3 regions of the Streptomyces marispadix genome follow, and region 3 is predicted to be linked to each of the others. Evidence: riboswitches for the same ligand, from Rfam matches in the RefSeq annotation. Region 3 holds a riboswitch; each other region holds the start of a gene.
What was found. A riboswitch is a leader RNA that binds a small molecule or an ion and turns the genes downstream of it on or off. The one in region 3 is predicted to bind cobalamin.

Region 1 (7,781 bases), 3.3 Mb from region 3:
GCCTCCGGCGCCGCTGTTCCCTCGACGCTGCCGGTCAAGGCGATTCTCCCGTGGGCTTTCTTCTTCGGCCTGCTGATGCTCGTGGCGCTGTACTTCGTAGGGGCGGAGCAGGGTGCCACGTCCCTCATCTCCGGTACCGGCGTGCACGAGTGGGTCCACGACGGACGCCACCTCCTCGGCTTCCCCTGCCACTGAGCGGGGAGGGCACGATGAACTCCGCCACAGTGAGGACCCTCCTCGTGCGCGGCATGCTCGCCGGTCTGGTGGCCGGGCTGTTCGCCCTGGTGACGGCCTCGTTGCTGGGTGAGCCGCATGTGGACGCCGCCATCGCCTACGAGGAGGCGCACGCGCACTCCCACGAGCACGGCGAGGAGATCGTCAGCCGCGGCATGCAGTCCACGGCGGGCCTCGCCACGGCCGTGCTGGTCTACGGCGTGGCCCTGGGCGGCATCGCGTCGCTGGCGTTCAGCTTCGCGCTGGGGCGCGTGGGCCGGTTCGGGCCGCGTGCCACGGCGTTGCTGCTGTCGGGGGCCGCGTTCGTGTGCGTGTATCTGGTGCCGTTCCTGAAGTACCCGGCGAACCCGCCCTCGGTGGGCGACCCGGCGAGCCTCGACAAGCGCACGGCTCTGTACTTCCTGATGGTGCTGCTGAGCGTGCTGCTCGCGGTCGCGGCGACCATCCTCGGCAAGCGCCTGGCTCCGCGCCTGGGCAACTGGTACGCGACGGTGACGGCCGTGCTCGGCTTCGCCTTCGCCGTCGGGCTGGCCTATGCGTTCCTTCCGTCGCTGAGCGAACTGCCGGAGCACTTCCCGGCGTTGCTGCTGTGGCGGTTCCGGGTCTCGGCGCTCGCCGTGCAGCTCGTGCTGTGGTCGGCCTTCGGGCTCGCGTTCGGTCATCTGGCCGAACGCGCCCTGGGGGCCGGCCCGTTGGCCGACGGTGAGAGGGGGACTGCGCCGCCGCCGGCGGCCACTGCCGCGAACTGAACGGGACCGGACGGGCGTTCGGGCCGTATGGCGGCGTGAGCCGCGCAGGCGCGTCCGCTACGGAGCACCACCGCACGGCCCCGCCATGTACGCCGCCGCTGCCGGGCACCGCGACAGGTGCCCGGCAGCGGCGTCTTCGGGGCCGGGACCGGGAAGGCCCAGACCGTCAGCCCCTCAGGCCCTCAGCCGCTCAGCCCCGGTCCTGGGTCTCCGTGCGTACGCCCTCCCGAAGCTCTCGCCTCACCGTCCGCGCGGCCCTCGTCATGTGCTCCAGCGCCTCCCGGACCTCGGGCCAGCCGCGGGTCTTCAGACCGCAGTCCGGGTTGACCCACAGCCGCTCCGAGGGGACGGCACCGAGGGCCTTGCGCAGCAGAGACTCGATCTCGTGGACGTCCGGCACCCGCGGCGAGTGGATGTCGTACACGCCGGGGCCGACCTCGTTCGGATAGCCGGCGGCGGCCAGTTCGTCCGCGACCTGCATGTGGGAGCGTGCGGCCTCCAGGCTGATCACATCGGCGTCGAGGTCCGCGATGGCGGAGACGATGTCGCCGAACTCCGCGTAGCACATGTGCGTATGGATCTGGGTGTCCGCACGCACCACGCCCGTGGCCAGCCGGAACGCCTCCGTCGCCCACGCCAGGTACTCCGTCCTGCCCTCGGCGCGCAGCGGCAGCGTCTCCCGCAGCGCGGGCTCGTCGACCTGGATCACGGCGGTGCCCGCGTCCTCCAGGTCGGCGACCTCGTCGCGCAGTGCGAGGGCCACCTGGCGCGCGGTCTCGGCACGCGGCTGGTCGTCCCGTACGAACGACCACGCGAGCATGGTGACCGGGCCGGTGAGCATGCCCTTGACGGGGCGGTCCGTCAGCGACTGCGCGTAACGCGTCCACTCCACCGTCATCGGTGCGGGACGTGAGACGTCGCCCGCGAGGATCGGCGGCCGTACATAGCGGGTGCCGTAGGACTGCACCCAGCCGTGCCGGGTCGCGATGTATCCGCTGAGCCGCTCGGCGAAGTACTGCACCATGTCGTTGCGTTCGGGCTCGCCGTGCACGAGCACGTCCAGCCCGGCCTGATCCTGGAAGGCCACCACGTCGCGGATCTCGGCGGCGATCCGCTTGCCGTAGCCGTCGGCATCGAGGCGTCCCGCCCTCAAGTCCGCGCGTGCTGACCGTAGTTCACCGGTCTGCGGGAAGGAGCCGATGGTGGTCGTGGGCAGCGGCGGCAGGCCCAGCCGGGCACGCTGCGCGGCGGCACGCTCCGGATAGGGCTGGGCGCGGCGGGAGTCGTCGCCGGTGACTGCCTCGCTGCGGGCGCGCACCGCCGGGTCGCGGGTGAGCGCAGCCGACGAACGGGACGCCAGTGCCGCCGAGTTGGCGTGCAGCAGGCCCGCGATGACGTCGGTGCCTTCGCTCATTCCCTTCGCCAGGGCGACGGTCTCCTCCGTCTTCTGCCGTGCGAAGGCCAGCCAGCGTGCGATCTGCGGGTCGATGTCGCGCTCGACCGCGGCGTTCAGCGGCACGTGCAGCAGCGAGCAGGACGGGGCGACGTCGACGCGGCCGGCGAAGCCGAGCAGCGAAGCCAGCGTGGCGAGGGACTTCTTCAGATCGTTGATCCAGATGTTGCGGCCGTCCACGACACCGGCGACCAGCCGCTTGCCGGGCAGGCCGCCCGCACGCGCCAGGTCCTCCAGGTTGGCGGCGGCCCTGCCCGTGAAGTCCAGCGCCAGGCCCTCGATGGGCGCCTTCGCCAGTACGGGCAGCGCGTCGCCGAGCCGGTCGAAGTATGAGGCCGCCAACAGCCTCGGCCTGTCGGTGAGTTCGCCCAGCTCCCGGTAGGCGCGAGCCGCCGCGGACAGCTCGTCCGGGGTGCGGTCCTGGGCCAGCGCGGGCTCGTCGAGCTGCACCCATCCGGCGCCCGCCGCACGGAGGTCGGCGAGCACCTCGGCGTAGACGGGCAGCAGACGCTCCAGCAGAGTCAGCGGTTCGAAGTCCTCGGGCACGCCGGGCGCGGGCTTGGCCAGCAGCAGATAGGTGACGGGCCCGACGAGCACGGGCCGTGCCTCGTGGCCCTGTGCGATCGCCTCGGACAGCTCGCCGGTCTGCTTCGCCGAGTCGGCGGCGAAGCGGGTGCCGGGGCCCAACTCCGGTACGAGGTAGTGGTAGTTGGTGTCGAACCACTTGGTCATCTCCAGCGGTGCGACGTCCTGTGTACCGCGTGCCATGGCGAAGTAGCCGTCGAGCGGGTCCTGTTCGACGGCGGCACGGTGCCGCTCGGGCACAGCGCCCACCATGACGGTGGTGTCGAGCACATGGTCGTAGAGGGAGAAGTCCCCGGTGGGCACCTCGTGCACCCCGGTCTCCCTGAGCTGCCGCCAGTTCTCCCGGCGCAGGCGTGCCGCGGTCTCCCGCAGGGCACCGGCGGTGACGCGGCCCTTCCAGTAGCCCTCGACGGCCTTCTTCAGCTCACGTCCCGGTCCTTGGCGTGGGTAGCCGTGGACGGTGGGAGCCGTGGGCCGTGGGGTCTTCGAAGCGTTCGACGCCGCGGCTGCGGTCTTCGCTGTCACTCAACTCTCCTTCGCGAGTCTCGCCGGTGACCGTGGGGTACGGAGCGAGGTACTGACGAGGAGGAAAGGCGCCGCGGCGGCGACCACGCGCGCCGCGTGCCGCTCGCCTGTACCGCCGGCCCGCCCTCGAGGCCACCGAATCCGGTCCGCCGGGGACGTCTCCCTCGGGCCTCGCGGCCCTGGGCTCTCCCTTGAGGCGCCTTCCGGTGCCAGCGACCGGGGAGGAGCCGCGGGGAAGTACCCGGCGGGCAGTGGCAGGTCTTCGGACTCGTGGGCCTGCCGCGTCCGTGATCCACGGACGGGCTCCTACTGGCCGTCGCTTCCCGTGCCCATCGGGGGCCCAGTGCGTATGACGGCGTTCGTTCCCACTCACCGCTGCGGGGCAGTTCCGGACTCTCACCGGATTCCCTCTTGCGACGCCCTGCCTGGCGGACAGGGCGAACCGACTGCTCTTCCAGCCTACGAGCGGGCGAGCGGGGCGTACAACGGGCGGCGGTGAGGCGTACTTCATGCGCTGCCCCGGTTTACGGGCCCGTGGCGTGCGGGCGGCGCCGCATCAGGAGGGCCGTCCGGGTCGTGGCGGTGTGGCGCACGGGGTGTCGCGGGCCGCCGGTCCCAAGCTGCTGCCGGAGACTCGCCCCGCCGCGCAGGCCCTTGCGCGGTCCGGGGTCGAACAGTGCCACAAGCGACTGGAGATGATGACCATGGCATCCCGCACCGCGTCGGAGCCCACGTCCGCGTCAGCAGCGGCGGCCGAGGGGAGTTCCGGGGGGACGGACGCAGCAGGGCCGGAGGCGGCACCGGAGACAGCACCCGGAACGGCGTCCGCGTCCGAGCCCGAAGCGAACCTCGCCGACCCCGGCTTCTGGCAACTCCCCCACGACCGGCGCCACCGGATCTTCGCGGCGCTGCGCGAACAGGAGGCGCCCGCCTATTTCGCGCAGCCGCCGCACGTCGTGCGCAGGCACCGGCAGCCGGGCTTCTACGCCCTCGTCAGACACGCACACGTGCTGGAGGCCAGCCGTAACCCGGCGGTGTTCGGAAGTGCGCCCGGAGTGACCACGCCGCATCCCGCGCCATGGGTCAAGGCCCTCTTCGGCGATTCCATGGTCAACCTCGACGGCCGTGATCACGCCCGGCTGCGGAAGATCATCTCCCGGGCGTTCAGCCCCCGGTTGCTGGCGGGCGCCGAGCAGGACATCGAGAAGGTCGTGGCCGACGTGGTCGCGGACGCGGTACGGCAGCCGTCGCGTGACTTCGTGACCGCCGTGGCCTCCCTCGTGCCGTGCGAGGTCGTGTGCAACATGATGGGCATCCCACGCCGCCACCGGCCGCGCATCCTCGCCCAGCTCAACGACGCATCCGAGAACATCGGCGTACGGCGCGGCGCGGGCGCGAAGTTCCGCGTCCCCGGCAAGGGGCTCCGTGCGCTGGCCCGTATGCACGTCATGATCGCAATGCTCGCCCGCGAGCGGCGCCGCCGCCCCACCGACGACCTGATCTCGGCGCTCGTCACCGCCGACATCGACGGGCAGTGCCTCGGCAACCGTCAACTGGGGGCGTTCTTCACGCTGTTGATGGTCGCGGGCGTGGAGACCACCCGTAACGCGATCTCCCACGGCCTCGCGCTGCTCGCCGAGCACCCCGATCAACGGGAGCTGTGGGAGAGCGACTTCGAAAAGTACGCCGACACCGCCGTCGAGGAGATCGTGCGGTACTCGACGCCGATCATCCAGTTCCGCCGTACGCTCCGCTCGGACCACGTCATGGGCGGCCGTACGCTGCGCGAGGGCGAGACCGTCGCGCTCTACTACGCCTCCGCCAACCGCGACGAGGCCGTCTTCACCGACCCGGACGCCTTCGACATCACCCGCGATCCCAACCCCCACCTCGGCTACGGCGGCGGAGGACCGCACTACTGCCTCGGCGCGCACCTCGCACGCCAGGAACTCAAGGCGCTCTTCCGGCTGCTGCTCACCGACTCCGTCGGCATGCGGGCGGCCGGGCTGCCGGACCTCGTCCCGTCCAGCTTCGACAACCGCATCCGCTCACTGGAGTTCGAAGTCGCGAAGGGGGTTTCCGGCTCGGCCGGCTGAGCGCCCGTACGGGCGGGGAAGTTGCCACAGGCCGCGCCGGTGTCCGAAGGCTCCGGGCGCGGCCCGCGGCAACGGCGCAGAGGATCGGCACGCGGGCCGCACAGAGGGTGCCGACGCAGCGGAGCACGTTCAGCGGTAGGCGGCAGCAGGACGGTCACGAACTGAATTGAACGATGACGACCGGAGTTGTCGCAGCAGAGCACTGCTTTGCGCATGTGCGTTTCATGTGAGCCCGCATCGCCTTCTCCACCTCTCTCGGCGAATTGTTCTGCCACCAGCCGCTGTTCCCGGACGCCGCGTCGCCTTACGATTGACTTTCATGAACATCGCGGTGTTCCTCCTTGCACTGGGCGCCACTTGCCGTATCACCCGCTTCATAACCAAGGACACCCTGGCCGCCGGATTCCGGTCCTGGACGGCCGATCGTTTCGGAGAGGAATCCAAGCCCTCATATCTGGTCAACTGCGGCTGGTGCACGAGCATCTGGGTCGCCGCGGGAGTGGTTACGCTCGCCTATCTCATCGGCGGCACCGTCGCCTTTCAGGCTGTGGCTCTGATTCTGACGCTGTCCTACCTCGCGGGCGTGGCCTCCGAATGGGTCGACTGAATCGCTTGGACCAACCCGCACCCCCCAGGTCCGCTTTCCTCTGCTCGTCAACGCTGCCGCTTGGCAGAGGTGTTGACGGCATCTGCCGCGGGGACACGACACGGTGAGTACGGAATCCCCTGTTTGTGATCCGTCCTGTTGAGCGGCCGGGAAGAACGGCGATCCCCTCGGTCCGGCCGGGGTTCGCGTGCAGGGGGGACGATGGCCCGTCAGGCGGCCGTGAAATCGGCCGGTTAGAAGGAGGATTCGCCATGGGATGCAACTGCGGCAACAAAGCCGGCGCGAACAGGAATACGAACGCGGCGCAGGCCGCCGCGAGAGCCACTGCGAAACACCGCCGCGCGGCCGTCCGCTACCGGCTGACGCTGCCGAACGGCGTCGCCCGCGACTACGTCACCGCGCATGAGGCCAACGCCGCCAACCGGCGCGCCGGCGGCCAGGGGACGATCACCGCCGTCAACCAGTAGCCGCGAAGCCCCGAACACCCACCACCACACGGAACCCTCGTGCGCATGGCGGCGCTCCTGCACCGGCCCGACACCCCGGCCGGATGCGGGACCGCCGACACAGCGGGCACGAGGGTTCCGTTCTGCGTCCGCAGATTCCGCTCTCGCGTACGGCTCTGCTAGGACCTCCGCTCGTCCGTCCGTCCGGCGACGGCACGGCACGCGGCGCCCCGAAAAAGGGCCTAGGAGCCTTGGCGTGCGCGCTCTCGCGGACGAAGGCGCCCGTCAACGGCCGTGCCGCCCGCGCCGGTTCGTGCGAGCGGCGCACATCTCCTTCGTCCGCTTCCCTCAACGGCGGCTCTGCCTTGCGCAGTTGATCTGCGTGCTGCGATCCTCCCGGCGGTCCGACTCTCCGGACAACGCGAGTGCCCCCCGCGTACGTTCGGCCCTCGACCCTCTTCGGTGAAGGTTCCGATCCTTCGCTGGCACACCCGGGGGCGCATACGATCAGCAGCCCTTCGGAAACTACGCCGTCTCTGCCAGTGTGCCCTTCACACGATTGACAGGGGCGGGGCGCGATTGTGCGCGCGCTGTGTTCACTCCCCCATGAGAAGCATGACTGGCCGAATCGGCGTCCGAGGATGAAATGCGGTCCTCGGTGACGATGAGTGGCCGTACCCAAGTTGCTGGGCACAACACGGACTTCGGCGCCGCAGCGTGGAGAGCGCACCTCAAAACAGCCGGGACCATATGACCTCGAGAAGCCCTCTCAATCTCAACTACACGCGTTCGAGGGCGACTTGGCCTGGCGGCGGACGGGGCGATTTCCGATGCGGAACGCCGGGACTGGCCTCCGGCCCCCCGGAGCACTACGGGGGCGCGTGCGGCGCACAATTATTTTCTCGGCCTGCCCTCGATCACGGCGAGTCTCCGTCCACTGCCGTGTTCCGGCCGCACCGCAAAGTCGCCCTCGTGCCGGATGCAGCGAAATCGACTGCCACCACGTGGTTTTGAGACACGACAACCGCGCGCCCCGGCGCCCCCCGGCCACAAATTCGCACGCCCCCGCACGTCCCGGTGCGCTCC
Region 2 (7,781 bases), 3.1 Mb from region 3:
GGGCGCGGCGGTTCCTCGCCGCGTCCAGATCGAGCCGCCGGTCGACGGTGATGGGGTGGTGGACGGTCGTGACGAGCGGGGCGCCGAGGTCGCCGAGCAGCCCGTAGCCGAGCGTCTGATTGTCGTGCACGACGTCGAACTCGCCCCGGCGAGCGGCCAGATGGCGACGTGCGCGCAGGGAGAAGGTCAGCGGCTCGGGGAAGCCGCCGGTCCACATCGTGGCCACCTCCAGCATGTCCACCCAGTCCCGGTACTCGTCGCGCTTCGGGGTACGGAACGGGTCGGGCTGCCGGTAGAGATCCAGACTGGGCAGCTCGGTGAGCGTGACGCCCTCGTCGAGCACCGGGTAGGGCTGGGCGCCGATCACCTCGACCGTGTGGCCGAGCCGGGCCAGTTCACGGGAGAGATGCCGTACGTAGACGCCCTGCCCGCCGCAGAACGGATTGCCCTTGTACGTCAGCAGCGCGATGCGCAGGGGTCTCTCGCCACGGCCGCCGCCGTAGGCCGCCGCCGGGGCGGGTGTGCCGGGCAGGGCGTCGGCAGTCGCGGCGGGCCCCGCCGGGCCGCCGCCTTCCGTCGCCGGGGTGTCCCGTACGGCCTCTGCGGTCACTCACGGCCCCCTTCATCACGGCGCTTCCACCGGGATCGGAGACACCGGCGCTGTTCCTGGACGCGTTGGGGCGGCGCGCTCCGCATGCGATGACGGGGCCGCCGACCTCAGACCCAAGAATTTACCGGCCAGTCACTTATCCCGAGCGGCCGAGGCGGGTGATTCGCGCCACCCGTCGCTCACCTGCGCGGATCGGGCCCGAAGGGCCGCGCGGGCGAGGCGGTTTCGCCATGGAAGGGGCAGCCCGGGGGATATCGGCCGGGCGAAGGCGCGTCGGGGGCGGCTCGGTTGAGGGCGCGGGAGCGGACGCGATCCGGGCGGGGGCGCGGGGCGGGCGGGGACGCGGGGCGCTAGCCCGAGACGGCCGTGAAGCGCACCGGCGTACCGGGCACGGCCTGCGCCACGGCGGCCAGCGCCTCCTGCACCACGACGCCGATCACGGGATAGCCGCCGGTGACGGGATGGTCGGCGAGGAAGACGACCGGTCTGCCCTCCGGCGGCACCTGGAGGGCTCCCGAGACGATGCCCTCGCTGGGCAGTTCGCCTTCGCGCGCCCGCTCCAGCACGGGGCCTTCGAGGCGCAGGCCGATGCGGTTGCTCGCGGAGGAGACGCGGTAGTCGCCGGTGACGAGGGTGCGCAGCGCACCGTCGGTGAACCAGTCCGCCCGTGGGCCGGGCACCAGCGGCAGCACCAGCTCGCGGGGCGGCGCGACCCAGGGCGCGGCGTCGGGCGCGGCACCCGCGCGTACCCGCCCGCCGTCGGCGCCGCCGGAACCGCCGCCGAGGGCCAACCGGGCGCCGTCGCGCAGCGGTTGGGGTCCGAGCCCGGAGAGCAGGTCGGTGGCGCGGCTGCCCAGCACCGGCTCGGCGTGCACGCCTCCGGAGAAGCCGACGTAGCTGCGCAGGCCGCGTTGTGCGGGACCGGCCTCCACGACCGCGCCGTCCGGCACGCGGAAGGGGACGCCCCAGGGCGCGGGCCGTCCGTCCACGGTGACGGCACAGGGGGCACCCGTCACCACGGCCTCGGTGACTGCCCCGGCGAGGGCCCCGGTCTTGGGCTCGGTACCGCTCCGGGCCGCGGTGCCCTCCGTCGTTCCTGCCGCCGCCCCCTCCGTCGTTCCGGTCCGGGCACGGGTCCGCGCCGTGGCACCCCCGGTGGTGACGCGCACCGCGCAGCCGTCGACGGTGGTCTCCAGCGTCGCGGCGTCCGCCGGGTTGCCGAGCAGCCGGTTGGCGAGCCGGTGTGCGGGCTCGTCCAGCGCGCCGGAGCGTGGCACTCCGAGGTGTGCGTGGCCCGGCCGCCCCAGATCCTGGACGGTCGTGAGCGCTCCCGCCCGTACGACTTCGATCCAGGCGGCGGCACGGGAACCGGCACCGGTCAGGTCCCCGTCCCGGGAGGGGCCCGGGGCGTCGGCCCGGCGGTCGGCCCGATCGTCGTCCCGGTGGTCGGCCCGGTCGTCGTCCTGGTGGTCGTCTCGCTCGTCGTCCCGGGCCGAGCCGTGCGGAGCGGCGTTCATTCCCTACCGCCGTCCTGGGGTACGAACCGGACGCGTGTGCCCGGCGAGAACAGCGCGGCAGGCTCCCGCCCGGCGTCCCACAGCACCGTGTCCACGGCGGTGCCGATCAACTGCCAGCCGCCGGGCGACGATCGCGGATAGACCCCGGTGTACGGACCGGCGAGCGCCACCGATCCCGCCGGGACCCTCGTACGGGGATCGGAGCGGCGTGGCACGTGGTACCGCTCGGGGAGTCCCGTGAGATAGCCGAAGCCCGGGGCGAAGCCGCAGAACGCCACACGGAAGGGCGTCGCGGCGTGCACCCTTCCGACCTCCTCGGGTGTGACCCCCCACATACCCGCCACATCCGCGAGGTCCGGCCCGTCGTAGCGGACGGGGATCTCAACGGCCGCCTCGCTGCCGCGCTGCGGGGGCGGTATCTCCCAGCCCGTCACCTCCGCCGCCAGCCGCCGCGGCTCGGACAGCCCGTCCAGCAATACCGTGCGGGCCCCCGGCACGATCTCGGTGACCCCGGGCAGCGTCCCGGCGGCGCGGCGACGGAGCACCTCTGCGTGGAACGCCTCGGCCGCCTCGGCACCGGGCAGTTCGATCAGCAGCGCGTGCCGCCCCACGGGGAGGACGACGGGGCTCTCCGGCACCGAAGAAGGCTGCTCGGGGCCGCAGCCGTGCGCACGGGATTGGGCGCCGGAGCCCGTCCCGCGCCCCGGTGCATACGCCTGGCGCGGCTCCGGCACCTCCACGGCCCCGGCTCCCGCCGCGCCACGGCCCGCCGCTTCGCGTCCCACGGGCGCCTCGCCGCTCATACGAAGGCCCGCACCGTGATTCCGGCGCCGGCCAGTTCGTCACGTATCCGCCGGGCCAGCGAGGCCGCGTCGGGGGTGTCTCCGTGTACGCACAGCGAGCGGGCGGCCAGCCGCAGCGGCGTGCCGTCGACGGCGGTGATGTCCTTGCCCGCGGCGATGGCGACGGAGCGGGCGAGGACCTGGCCGGGGTCGGTGAGCACGGCGCCCGGCTCGCTGCGGGGCACGAGCGTGCCGTCGGGCCGGTAGCCGCGGTCCGCGAACGCCTCGTCGATCACGGGCAGTCCGGCGGCGGTGGCCGCGGCGTGCAGTTCGGACCCGGGCAGCCCGAGAACCGGCAGGGGCGCACCGGCAGTTCGTACGCCCTCCACGACCGCGGCGGCCTGTACGGAATCGCGGACACAGCGGTTGTAGAGCGCGCCGTGCGGCTTCACATATGCGACGCCCGCACCGGCGGCGCGGGCGAAGATCTCCAGGGCGCCGATCTGATAGGCGACCTCGGCGGCCAGCTCCGCTGCGGGCACGTCCATGCTGCGGCGCCCGAATCCGGCCAGGTCCCGGTAGGAGACCTGGGCCCCGATCCGCACGCCCTCGGCCGCCGCACGCTCGCAGACGCGGCGCATGGTGACGGGATCGCCCGCGTGGAAGCCGCAGGCGACGTTCGCACTGGTGACGGAGGTCAGCAGGGCTTCGTCGTCGGTGAGCCGCCAACGGCCGAAGCCCTCGCCCAGGTCCGCGTTGAGGTCGATCATCGCGACCAACCTAGGGGATTGTTGAACAATACGGCAAGGGGGTTGTTGTCCTGTGCGGCATTGTCGGCTTCACTGGGGCGCACCACCCGCCCGAGGAAAGATCACCATGACCGCCGACACCGCCACCGGCGCCGACCCCGGCCTGGAACTGTCCGAACTCGCCGCAGACCGCGCCCTGTTGGGCCGCACCAGCACGGCCGAGCGAGTCGCCGGCATCTTGCGCGAACGTATCGCACAGGGCTTCTTCCTGCCCGGCGTCCGCCTGTCGGAGGAGCGCATCGGCAACGCCCTGGGCGTCTCCCGCAACACGCTCCGCGAGGCGTTCCGGCTGCTGACCCACGAGCGGCTGCTGGTGCACCGCCTCAACAAGGGCGCGTTCGTAAGGGTCCTCACGGCAGCGGACATCGCGGACATCTACCGCGTGAGGGTCCTCGTCGAATGTGCCGCCCTGCGCGGGCTCGACGAGCCGCCGTTCCCGGTGGAGCCGGTCGCGGACGCAGTGGCGGCGGGCGAGCGTGCCGCCGAGCGCGGCGAGTGGACCGAGTGCGGCACCGCCAACATCCACTTCCACCAGGCACTCGCGGGCCTCGCGGGAAGCGAGCGCACGGACGACCTGATGCGCGGCGTGCTCGCCGAACTCCGGCTGGCCTTCCATGTGATGGACGATCCGCGCCGCTTCTACGAGCCGTATCTCGCCCGCAACCGCGAGATCCTCACGATGCTGGAGGACGGCGACGCGGAGGCGGCGGAGCGGATGCTCGGCTTCTATCTGGAGGACTCACGACGCCAGGTGATCGAGGCGTACCCGGAGCGCGGCGAGCGAACTGCCGCCATGCGGCTGACACGCGTTCGAGCGGGGCGAGCCCGACGCGACGGACGAGTCGAACGACGCGGGTGGAGGCGATCGTTGAACGATTGCCGGGCCCCGGAGCGACGTCACTCCGTGCTCCGTGTCATGCCAGCCGTGTCGTGCCGTGCCGAGCTGTGCCGTATGCGCCGTGACTCCGACGGCCGTTCACGAGGCCGGTGTCGGACGGCCCGTGATCAACGAGGGCTCCGGCGCCCGGCCTTCGAGCGCCCGTTCCCCGAGGGGCTCGAAGGACGCCAGCTAAGGTGAAGGGCGTACATCGCCTTCGATCGAGGGAAGCCGGTGGAAGTCCGGCGCTGACCCGCAACCGTGAACGACACCCGTACGGGGTGAACTGCCGCCCCGTGTACGGCTCGTGAGCCGGAGCACCCGGTCGGAGGCAAGGCTCGCGGAGCCGTCCGACGCCGCACGGCGGAAGGCGGCTCCCACCGTCGAGGTCTACGGAGCCGAGCCGGGTGTGCCGCCGAGGGACGTGTGCCGCGCGAGCGGGACGCGAGCCGGGCGGGGCGGCCGTGCGGTGCTGCGGACCGCTCACCGAAAGGCACTCATATGTTCCTGCGCCGGAGCATCGAAGCCGTGGCGTCGGCCACCGCGCTCTGCGCCCTCACCGCGCCCACCGCCTCCGCCGCTGCCCCGCCGACGTACACGGCCCCTCCTGCGTACACGTCTGCGAGGCACATATCCGGCGCGGCGGCGCACGGGCACCCGGTGTACGACCACGCGAAGCCCGCGAAGGAGCCGCCCGGCGCGCTGTACGGAAAGGGCGACCCCAAGTACGACGGGGTGTGGAGACAGTCGCTGGCCCTGCTCGCTCTCGACGCCGCCGGAGCGGAACCTGCCCGTAAGGCCGTGGACTGGCTGGCCCGACAGCAGTGCGACGACGGCTCGTTCACGGCGTATCGCGCCGATACGGGCAAGCCGTGCGATGCGAAGAAGACCCCCGGCGACACCAACGCCACGGGCGCCGCCGTGCAGGCGCTCGCCGCCACCGGCGGGCAGGAGAAGGCCGTACGCAAGGCGCTCGCCTGGCTCGATGCGGTGCAGAACAAGGACGGCGGCTGGGGCTACAACCCGGGCGGCCCCAGCGACGCCAACTCGGTGTCGGTCGTGGTGGGTGCGTACGCCGCCGCCGGAAAGAAGCCGGAGAAGGCGGCCAGGGACGGCAAGTCGCCCTATGACGCGCTCACTTCGCTACAGCTCGGCTGTGACGCGAAGAAATCCTCGCGCGGGGCGTTCGCCTATCAGCCGGGCAAGGACGGCGAGCTGGCCGCCAACGACGACGCCACCGCCGCGGCCGTCCTGGCGGGGGCGGGTTCGGGGCTGCGGGCCGAGGCGGGACCCGACCGGCCGCTGAAGCCGCTGAGTTGCGACAAGGGAGCCGACGGGGAAGAGGCTTCCGAACGGGGCGACGGCGGCGAGGCCGCCCAGGCGGGCGCGGCCTATCTCGCGTCCGTGCTCGACGGCCACGGCGGCCACCTGCTCGCCGCCACGCCCGGCGCCAAGGGCGCCCCCGACTACGCCAACACGGCCGACGCCGTCATCGCGCTGGCCGCGGCGGGCCATCGCGCCGAAGCGCGGAAGTCCCTCGACTGGCTGGCGGCGAGGCTCGGTTCATGGGACAAGGCACAAAGCGACCCTGCCGCCATCGCGGGCGTGATGCTCGCCGTACACGCCACGGGCGGCGACGCGGCGACGCTGAAGGGCACGAAGCTGCTCGACAGGCTGGTCGCCACCGGTCCGAAGCCCGCCCGCATGCCGGACGGTGAGCAGGCGACCGGCGGCATGACAAAGGAGGACGACGGCAGCGGCGTGCTCCGCTGGTCGCTGCTGGGCGCCGGGCTCGCCGCGGGCGCGGGCGTCGGCTTCCTGATCAGCGCACGCAGAAAGCGGGAGCGATGAGCGCGCATACGGCAGGGCGCGCCGCTGCCGTGATCGGGCTGACGCTGCTGCCCCTCGCCGTGGAGGCGCCCGCGAACGCCGTCCAACTCGCGGGACCCGCACGGGAGTCGGCCTCCGGCGGCTACCGCTACTGGTCGTTCTGGGAGCAGCGCGGCGAGTCCGGCGAGTGGTCGTACGCCACTCAGGGACCGTCCGCGCTGCGTCCCGGCGACGGCGACGTCCTGGGGTTCCGCTTCGCGCTCAGCGAGGACTCGAAGGACGCGGCGAAGCCTCGCGGCAGCACGGCGTTCGACCACGTCTGCGACGGTACGGACGCCAAGCCCGGCCGCAAACGGATCGCGCTGCGCATCGACTTCGGCACCTCCGCTCACGCACCGCCCGGCGAGCGTCCTCCCCGGCCGCGTACGGAATGCGCGACGGTCGCCGAGGACGCGACGGCGGCCGATGCGCTGGCGTCCGTCGCCGAGCCGCTGCGCTATGACTCCGCGGCGCTGCTGTGCGCCATCGACGGCTACCCCAGACGCGGGTGCGGCGAGCAGGTGCAGGAGAAGGGAAAAGACGCGGGCGAGGGCGCGAGTGACGGCGACGACGCCGATTCCGGCGGGAGTTCCGGCGGCGGTTCGGGCCCGGTGGCCGGGGTCGCGGCGGGCGTCGCCGCCGTGGCCGCCCTGGCCTTCGCCGCCGTCCGCCGTTCCCGAAGGCGACCGTGACCGGCGGGGATCGCGGCCGGGGACGGCGGGGACCGGCACGGAGCAGCGCAACGGACGGCGGAGCACGGTGAGTCGATGAACGAGTGGCTGCGTGCACCCGAGGCCCGTCGCGGCCTCGACCTGCACCCGGGCGCCTGGTGGCTGTGGGCGCTGGGGCTGGCGACCGCCGCGTCCCGCACCACCAACCCCCTGCTGCTGACGCTGCTTTGCGCCGTCGCGGGTTATGTGGTGGCCGCACGCCGTACCCATGCGCCGTGGGCACGCTCGTACGGCGTGTTCCTGAAGCTGGGCCTCGTGGTGCTCGCCATCCGCCTGTGCTTCGCCTTCCTCCTCGGCTCCCCCGTTCCCGGCAGTCATGTGCTGGTGACGCTGCCCGAACTGCCCCTGCCCGACTGGGCGAAGGGCGTACGCGTGGGCGGCCGGGTCACCGCCGAGGGACTGGTCTTCGCCCTCTACGACGGCCTGAAACTCGCGGCGCTGCTGCTCTGCGTCGGCTCCGCCAACTCCCTCGCCAATCCCGCCCGTCTGCTGAAGTCCCTTCCCGGCGCGCTCTACGAGGCAGGCGTGGCCGTCGTGGTGGCGATGACGTTCGCTCCGAATCTGGTGGCGGACGTAAGGAGGCTGC
Region 3 (7,781 bases):
TCTCTCACAGCGGCGTTTCCCGGCGCTGCGGCGCAGCCTCGTGAAGTACACCTCGCTCTACACGGCACTCGCGGAGGTGTACGGCGTCCACCTCGCGGAGGCCGAGGAGACCATCGAGACCTCGCTCGCCACTCCCCGGGAGGCCGGGCTGCTCGGCACGGACGTGGGCCTGCCGATGCTGATGCTCTCGCGGCACTCGCTCGACACCGACGGGGAGCCGGTGGAGTGGGTGCGCTCGGTCTACCGGGGGGACCGCTACAAGTTCGTCGCCAATCTCCAGCGCCCGCATCACGGACACAACGGCTGACGGGTGTCATAGCCCCCGTAGGGCACATAGACCTCGCACCGCTCTTTACGGCTCGAACGCGGCTCGGTTCGCATTCCGTGCGTACCGCTCTTCACGGCACGGAACGCTACGAAATCGCTTGCCTCGGCGCCTGCTTTAGCGCCGTCCGCGGCAACCGCCGCCGCCTCCCGCACAAAAGGTGCCGTTCCGTTATCCGTGCAGGTAGTGACGGAGTGCGAAGCGCTCGTTTAGATTTCCTGCGCGTCTCGACAGGAGTTACCCGACGGACGGAGTTGAGGCATGCCAGCGCCACCCGAAACACCTGAGACCGCGACGCAGTCGCCGTCGCACTCGCCCGTGGTCACGCCGCTGCGGGTGGCCGTCGGAGTGTGCCTCTTCCTGCCGTTCGTCGCGCTGATGTGGGTCAGCTCGTACTCGCGTACCGAACCCACGCTCGGCGGGCTGCCGTTCTTCTACTGGTACCAGATGCTGTGGGTGCTGGTCTCGGCCGTGATGACGGTGGTCGCGTACAAGCTCGTCCAGCGTGACGAGGCGAGGCGGCGAGCCGCGGCCGGAACCGGAGGGGCCGGCGCGGCAAGCGCGGCCGACGGAACCGAAGCGGCGGACGCGGCAGACGGAAGCGACGCCGACGGCGGAGAGGACGGTGCCCGATGAGCGGGGTCAACGGAGTGGCGCTGGCCGTCTTCGTCTTCTTCTTCGTGCTCGTCACGGCGATGGGCTTTCTCGCGGCACGCTGGCGCAAGGCCGAGAACGCCGACAGCCTCGACGAATGGGGCCTGGGCGGACGGAGCTTCGGCACCTGGGTCACCTGGTTCCTGCTCGGCGGCGACCTGTACACGGCGTACACCTTCGTGGCGGTTCCGGCGGCGATCTACGCGGCGGGCGCCGCGGGCTTCTTCGCCGTCCCGTACACGATCCTCGTCTACCCGCTGATCTTCACGTTCCTGCCGCGGCTGTGGTCGGTCTCGCACCGGCACGGGTACGTGACGACGTCGGACTTCGTGCGCGGCCGGTTCGGCTCCAAGTCGCTGGCGCTGGCGGTCGCCGTGACGGGCATCCTCGCGACGATGCCGTACATCGCGCTGCAACTCGTCGGCATCCAGTCGGTGCTGGACGTCATGGGCATCGGCGGCGGCGAGTCGACGCACTGGTTCATCAAGGACCTGCCGCTGCTGATCGCCTTCGCGGTGCTGGCGGCGTACACCTACTCCTCCGGGCTGCGGGCGCCGGCGCTGATCGCCTTCGTCAAGGACACGCTGATCTACATCGTCATCGCGGTGGCGATCATCTACATCCCGTTCAAACTGGGCGGTTTCGACGACGTGTTCGCCAAGGCCGGCGACGCCCTGTCGCAGACCAACCCGGCCACGGGCAAGCCGAAGGGCGAGGTCGTCACCAGCTCGCCCAACCAGTGGGCGTACGCGACGCTCGCCTTCGGCTCCGCGCTGGCGCTCTTCATGTATCCGCACTCGATCACGGCGACGCTCTCCAGCGGCAGCCGCAACGTGATCCGTCGGAACACCACGATCCTGCCGCTGTACTCGCTGATGCTGGGCATGCTCGCACTGCTGGGCTTCATGGCCATCGCGGCGGGCATCAAGGTGAAGAACGGGCAGCTCGCGATCCCGCAGCTCTTCGAGAACATGTTCCCGAGCTGGTTCGCGGGCGTCGCCTTCGCCGCCATCGGCATCGGCGCGCTCGTACCGGCGGCCATCATGTCGATCGCGGCCGCGAACCTCTTCACCAGGAACATCTACAAGGACTTCCTCCGCCCCGATGCGACCCCCGAGCAGGAGACCAAGGTCTCCAAGATCACGTCGCTGCTGGTGAAGGTCGGCGCCCTGATCTTCGTCCTCGGGATGGACAAGACGGTCGCGATCAACTTCCAGCTCCTGGGCGGCATCTGGATCCTCCAGACGTTCCCGTCGCTCGTGGGCGGGCTCTTCACCCGCTGGTTCCACCGGTGGGCGCTGCTGGCCGGCTGGGCCGTCGGCATGGTCTACGGAACGGTCACGGCGTACGGCGTCTCCTCGCCGGTGCAGAAGCACTTCGGCGGCAGCAACGACGTGATCCCCGGCATCGGGGAGATCGGGTACATCGGCCTGACCGCGTTCGTGCTCAACGCGGTGGTCACGGTGGTGCTCACCTTCGTACTGAGGGCCGTGAAGGCACCGGACGGAGTCGACGAGACGCGTCCCTCGGACTACACGGCGGACGTCGGAGACCCGGGCGTACAGGAGGAGTTGCCCGCGCCGACCGGCGCGCACTGAGAGAGCGGGAGCCCTCCCTCCGCACAGTCCGGACTGCGCACGATCGCATGCCTCGCCCCACTGACACCCGATTGTCAGTGGGGCGAGGCATGCTCGTTCCATGGACATCACGATCAGACCGGCTCGCGACGAGGAGCTGGACGAGGTCGGCGAGCTGACCGCGGAGGCGTATCTACGGGACGGGCTGCTGGACTTCGGCGAGGACGACCCGTATCTGGACACACTGCGGGCGGCCCGGCGCCGTGCACTGCACACGGAGGTGCTGGTCGCCGCGGAGGCCGCGTCGGAGCGAGTGCTCGGCGCGGTGGCCTTCGTCGGCGACGGCGGGGAGTACGCGGACATCGCGGGCCCGGGCGAGGGCGAGTTCAGGATGCTCGCGGTACGGGCCGAGGGGCGCGGTCGCGGGGCGGGCGAGGCCCTGGTGCGGGCATGCGTCGAGCGGGCGCGTGAACGGGGCCTGAGACGGCTGCTGCTGTGCAGCCACGAGCGGATGACGTCGGCGCACAGGCTGTACGCGCGGCTGGGCTTCGTACGCATACCGGAGAGGGACTGGGAACCGCTTCCGAGCATGGCGCTGCGGGCGTACGCGCTCGAACTGTGAGCCGGGGCCGACCGCGGGTGAAGCGCGCGGTCGCCAACCAGGCGGCCCGCGGACCGAGTTGCGAACCAGTCCAAAGAGCAGAACCGGTCGACACAATATGTGGGGGCGACTGGCGCTCTCCACTACTAGATGTATGCTCGTGCTCGCTGCCGCGCAGGGGAATCCGGTGTGAATCCGGAACTGTCCCGCAACGGTGTGCGATGTGGTGCTTCGCTGCCCTCCATGGCCCCGCCATGACGGGCGGCACCGCCGCCTCGTCGCGAGTCCGAGTGCCTGCCGGCCGTGTCGACAGACGTCCGGGTCCCGAGGGTTGGGCCGGTGGACGCCGCAAGGCATGCCGCTGAGCGATGCGGCATGCCCGCGCGCCCGCCTGTGCGCTCCCCCGGTGACCGGTGACCTGACCCGAGCGAGGGAGAGCACATCCCGTGACCATCGCACCCGCATCGCCACCCGGCTCCGCCGCGCCGCCTCACGTATCCGGGCAGCCCGCCGAGGACGGCGCGCTGCTGCACACCCTGACCGAGCTGGCCGCCGATCTTCCCGGCACCGATCCCCGGCGGGTCGCCGGAGCTGTGCTGCGCGGACGCCGACAGGACGCAGACGAGGCCGAGTCGAGGTCGCTCGCCGCGGAGGAGGCCGCCGGGCTGATCGGCGAGGAGCCCGCCTACTCGCGGCTGGCGGCCCGGCTGCTCACGCTCGCCATCCGCGAAGAGGCCCGCGGCCAGGGCGCGTCGTCCTTCTCGTCCTCCATCGCCACGGGGCACCGCGAGGGCCTGATCGCGGACCGTACGGCCGCGTTCGTACGGACCCACGCGGCCCGCCTCGACGCCCTCGTGGAGGAGGCGGTCGAATCGGGAGCGGACGACCGCTTCGGCTACTTCGGGCTGCGGACGGTGCATTCGCGGTATCTGCTGCGCCATCCCACGACGCGCCGGGTGATCGAGACGCCGCAGCACTTCCTGCTGCGCGTCGCCTGCGGGCTCGCCGACGGCGACTCCGCACAGGCGGCGGACGAGGTCGCGGAGTTGTACGGGCTGACGAGTTCGCTGGCCTATCTCCCCTCCTCCCCCACGCTCTTCAACTCCGGTACGCGGCACGCCCAGATGTCGTCCTGCTATCTGCTGGACTCGCCGAAGGACGAGCTGGACTCGATCTACGACCGCTACAAGCAGGTGGCGCGGCTGTCGAAGCACGCGGGCGGCATCGGCCTGTCCTACTCCCGTATCCGTGCCCGCGGTTCGCTGATCCGGGGCACGAACGGGCACTCGGGCGGCATCGTGCCGTTCCTTCGCACTCTGGACTCCTCGGTGGCCGCCGTGAACCAGGGCGGCCGTCGCAAGGGCGCCGCCTGCGTCTATCTGGAGACCTGGCACGCGGACGTGGAGGAGTTCCTGGAACTGCGCGACAACACCGGCGAGGAGGCCCGGCGCACCCACAACCTCAATCTCGCGCACTGGATTCCGGACGAGTTCATGCGCCGCGTGGAGGCGGACGCCGACTGGTCGCTCTTCTCGCCCGTCGACGTGCCGGAGCTGGCGGACCTCTGGGGCGGGGAGTTCGACGACGCCTACCGCAGGGCGGAGGCGGACGGCCGTGCGGTGCGCCGGGTGCCCGCCCGCCGCCTGTACGCGCGCATGATGCGCACCCTCGCCCAGACGGGCAACGGCTGGATGACCTTCAAGGACACCGCCAACCGCACGGCGAATCAGACGGCGAAGCCGGGCCGCACCGTGCACTCCTCGAATCTGTGCACGGAGATCCTGGAGGTCACCGACGACGGCGAGACCGCCGTCTGCAATCTGGGTTCGGTCAATCTCGCGGCGCATCTCGGCGAGTCGGGCGCTATGGACTGGGAGCGCCTGGACGCCACGGTGCGTACGGCGGTGACGTTCCTGGACCGTGTCGTCGACATCAACTTCTATCCCACAGAGCAGGCAGAGCGCTCCAACTCCCGCTGGCGCCCGGTCGGTCTGGGGGTGATGGGCCTCCAGGACGTCTTCTTCCGGCTGAGGCTGCCCTTCGACTCGGAGGAGGCACGGCGGCTCTCCACCCGTATCTCCGAACGGATCATGCTCGCGGCGTACGGGGCCAGCGCGGACCTCGCCGAGCGGCACGGGCCGCTGCCTGCCTGGGAGGAGACCCGTACCGCACGCGGCGTGCTGCACCCCGACCACTATCCGCGGGCGCGACCGGCCTGGCCGGAGCGCTGGTCGGCCCTTCGGGAGCGCATCAGCCGTACGGGGATGCGCAATTCGCTGCTGCTGGCGGTCGCGCCGACGGCGACGATCGCGGCCATCGCGGGCGTCTGCGAGTGCATCGAGCCGCAGGTCTCGAACCTCTTCAAGCGGGAGACGCTCAGCGGCGAGTTCCTCCAGGTGAACACCTATCTCGTAGCGGAGCTGAAGCGGCTCGGGCTGTGGGACGAACGCACTCGCGAGGAGCTGCGGGAGGCGGACGGATCGGTGCAGGACCTCCGCCGGGTCCCCGCGGAGGTGCGTGAACTCTTCCGTACGGCATGGGAGTTGCCTCAGCGCTCGCTGATCGACATGGCCGCGGCCCGTACCCCGTATCTCGACCAGAGCCAGTCGCTGAACCTGTTCATGGCGGCGCCGACGATCGGCAAGCTCAGCTCGATGTACGCCTACGCATGGAAGAGCGGCATCAAGACGACGTACTACCTGCGTTCGCGGCCGGCGACGCGCATCGCACGGGCCGCGGGCGCAGCGGCGGCAACGGCGACGGCGGGGGCTGCCGCTGCTTCGGCGGACGCCGAGCCCCCGCACGCGTCCGTGCCGCCCCCGCATGGCGCCGACGCCGCCACCTGCTCCCTGGAGAACCCCGAGTCCTGCGAGGCATGCCAGTGACGACCAGCGCCAAGAACACCGACGGCGGCCGCGCGGGGAATCTGCTCGACCCCGGCTTCGAGCTGACCCTGCGGCCGATGCGCTATCCCGGCTTCTACGACCGCTACCGCGACGCCATCAAGAACACCTGGACCGTCGAGGAGGTCGACCTCCACTCCGACATCGCCGACCTCGCCAAGCTCACGCCCGGCGAACAGCACATGATCAGCCGCCTCGTGGCCTTCTTCGCCACGGGTGACTCGATCGTGGCGAACAATCTCGTGCTCTCCCTCTACAAGCACATCAACTCCCCGGAGGCGCGCCTGTATCTCTCCAGGCAGCTCTTCGAGGAGGCGGTGCACGTCCAGTTCTACTTGACGCTGCTGGATACGTATCTGCCCGATGTGGACGAGCGTGCGGAGGCGTTCGCGGCCGTCGAGAACATCCCGTCCATCAGGGAGAAGGCACAGTTCTGCTTCCGCTGGATGGCGGCCCTGGAGGAGGGCGAGGGCGAGGAGCGGATCGAGCGGCTGGAGAGCCGCTCGGACAGGCGGCGCTTCCTGCTCAACCTCATCTGCTTCGCCGCCTGCATCGAGGGGCTGTTCTTCTACGGTGCGTTCGCCTACGTCTACTGGTTCCGCTCACGCGGCCTGCTGCACGGGCTGGCGACCGGCACCAACTGGGTGTTCCGCGACGAGTCGATGCACATGTCCTTCGCCTTCGACGTCGTGGACACCGTCCGCGAGGAGGAGCCCGAACTCTTCGACGAGGAGCTGGAGAAGGAGGTGACGGAGATGCTGGAGGAGGCAGTCGAGGCGGAACTGCAATTCGCCCGCGACCTCTGCGGCGAGGGGCTGCCCGGGATGAACACCGAGTCGATGGAGCAGTATCTGCGTGCCGTCGCCGATCAGCGGCTCGTCCGGCTGGGCTTCCCCGCCCGCTACGGCGCCAGGAATCCGTTCTCGTTCATGGAGCTTCAGAACGTGCAGGAGCTGACCAACTTCTTCGAACGGCGAGCCTCCGCCTATCAGGTCGCCGTGGAGGGCTCGGTCGCCTTCGACGACGACTTCTGACGGCGCCTGGCCTGGCCGGGCCGGTCCCTTCAGACGGCCTCCCGGCAACTCGCCCTATCCGCTTGGGAGTACGGGAACAGCAAGGGGGCCGCGCTCCCCGCGCGGCCCCCCGGACCTACCGACCCGGCCCCGTCAGCCGTCCGTCATGAGTCCTTGGCTGTTCGTCCGGCTCGCTCAGCCCTTGCCGCCGCTCAGGCAGCCGCCGCAGTTGTGGAACGTGACGTCCCAGTGGTTGCCCTCGTCGAAGTAGATGTTCCCCGACCCGGACTTCCACTTGTTGCCACCGATGGAGGTGAAGGTGTTCTTGACGTAGCTGCTGAGGCAGCCCGTCATGTGGAAGTCCAGCTTGTAGCCGTTCCAGTGGCTGTAGGTGCCGCTGGCGTGGCCCGTCTCGGTGCCGCCGGTGACCGTCAGGTCGCACTTGCTGGCGCCCTTGAGGGTGATCGCACCGTCGATCGTCGCCGAGTTGACCTGGTCCAGCGAGGTGCAGCTTGAGTTGTTGCGGTCGGAGCAGCCGCCGCTGGAGGTGATGCCGATGCCGGCGTCACCCAGCTTCTTCGCAGCCGCGGAGTGGCTCATCTTCGCGAGCGGAGCGGCTTCCTTGGCCTTCGCGGGCTCGTCTGTGGTCGCCTCCGCCACATATGCGGTGGAGAAGATCGCGAGTGCCATCGCCGAGGCGCCGACGGC

Region 1: linked by a shared signal. The riboswitch ahead of metE (5-methyltetrahydropteroyltriglutamate--homocysteine S-methyltransferase) and the one ahead of MMA15_RS19350 (ribonucleoside-diphosphate reductase subunit alpha) in region 3 are both predicted to bind cobalamin.
Region 2: linked by a shared signal. The riboswitch ahead of MMA15_RS06450 (SCO2321 family membrane protein) and the one ahead of MMA15_RS19350 (ribonucleoside-diphosphate reductase subunit alpha) in region 3 are both predicted to bind cobalamin.

The regions. Positions count from the first base shown of each region.
Region 1 is NZ_JAKWJU010000002.1:1,273,518-1,281,298, forward strand. It holds gene MMA15_RS05520 (CbtB domain-containing protein) at 1-195, shown strand, start outside; gene MMA15_RS05525 (CbtA family protein) at 210-983, shown strand; gene metE (5-methyltetrahydropteroyltriglutamate--homocysteine S-methyltransferase) at 1,174-3,546, opposite strand; cobalamin riboswitch at 3,783-4,009, opposite strand; gene MMA15_RS05535 (cytochrome P450) at 4,251-5,642, shown strand; gene MMA15_RS05540 (DUF1360 domain-containing protein) at 5,962-6,249, shown strand; gene MMA15_RS05545 (DUF7196 family protein) at 6,501-6,716, shown strand.
Region 2 is NZ_JAKWJU010000002.1:1,494,062-1,501,842, forward strand. It holds gene MMA15_RS06425 (glycosyltransferase family 4 protein) at 1-532, opposite strand, end outside; gene MMA15_RS06430 (5-oxoprolinase subunit C family protein) at 961-1,959, opposite strand; gene MMA15_RS06435 (5-oxoprolinase subunit B family protein) at 2,124-2,765, opposite strand; gene MMA15_RS06440 (LamB/YcsF family protein) at 2,927-3,679, opposite strand; partial or broken gene MMA15_RS06445 (GntR family transcriptional regulator) at 3,786-4,493, shown strand; cobalamin riboswitch at 4,797-4,939, shown strand; gene MMA15_RS06450 (SCO2321 family membrane protein) at 5,097-6,446, shown strand; gene MMA15_RS06455 (SCO2322 family protein) at 6,443-7,156, shown strand; gene MMA15_RS06460 (CbiQ family ECF transporter T component) at 7,232-7,781, shown strand, end outside.
Region 3 is NZ_JAKWJU010000002.1:4,593,270-4,601,050, reverse strand. It holds gene MMA15_RS19370 (GntR family transcriptional regulator) at 1-307, shown strand, start outside; gene MMA15_RS19365 (DUF3311 domain-containing protein) at 587-961, shown strand; gene mctP (monocarboxylate uptake permease MctP) at 958-2,577, shown strand; gene MMA15_RS19355 (GNAT family N-acetyltransferase) at 2,678-3,178, shown strand; cobalamin riboswitch at 3,299-3,472, shown strand; gene MMA15_RS19350 (ribonucleoside-diphosphate reductase subunit alpha) at 3,604-6,042, shown strand; gene MMA15_RS19345 (ribonucleotide-diphosphate reductase subunit beta) at 6,033-7,094, shown strand; gene MMA15_RS19340 (hypothetical protein) at 7,269-7,781, opposite strand, start outside.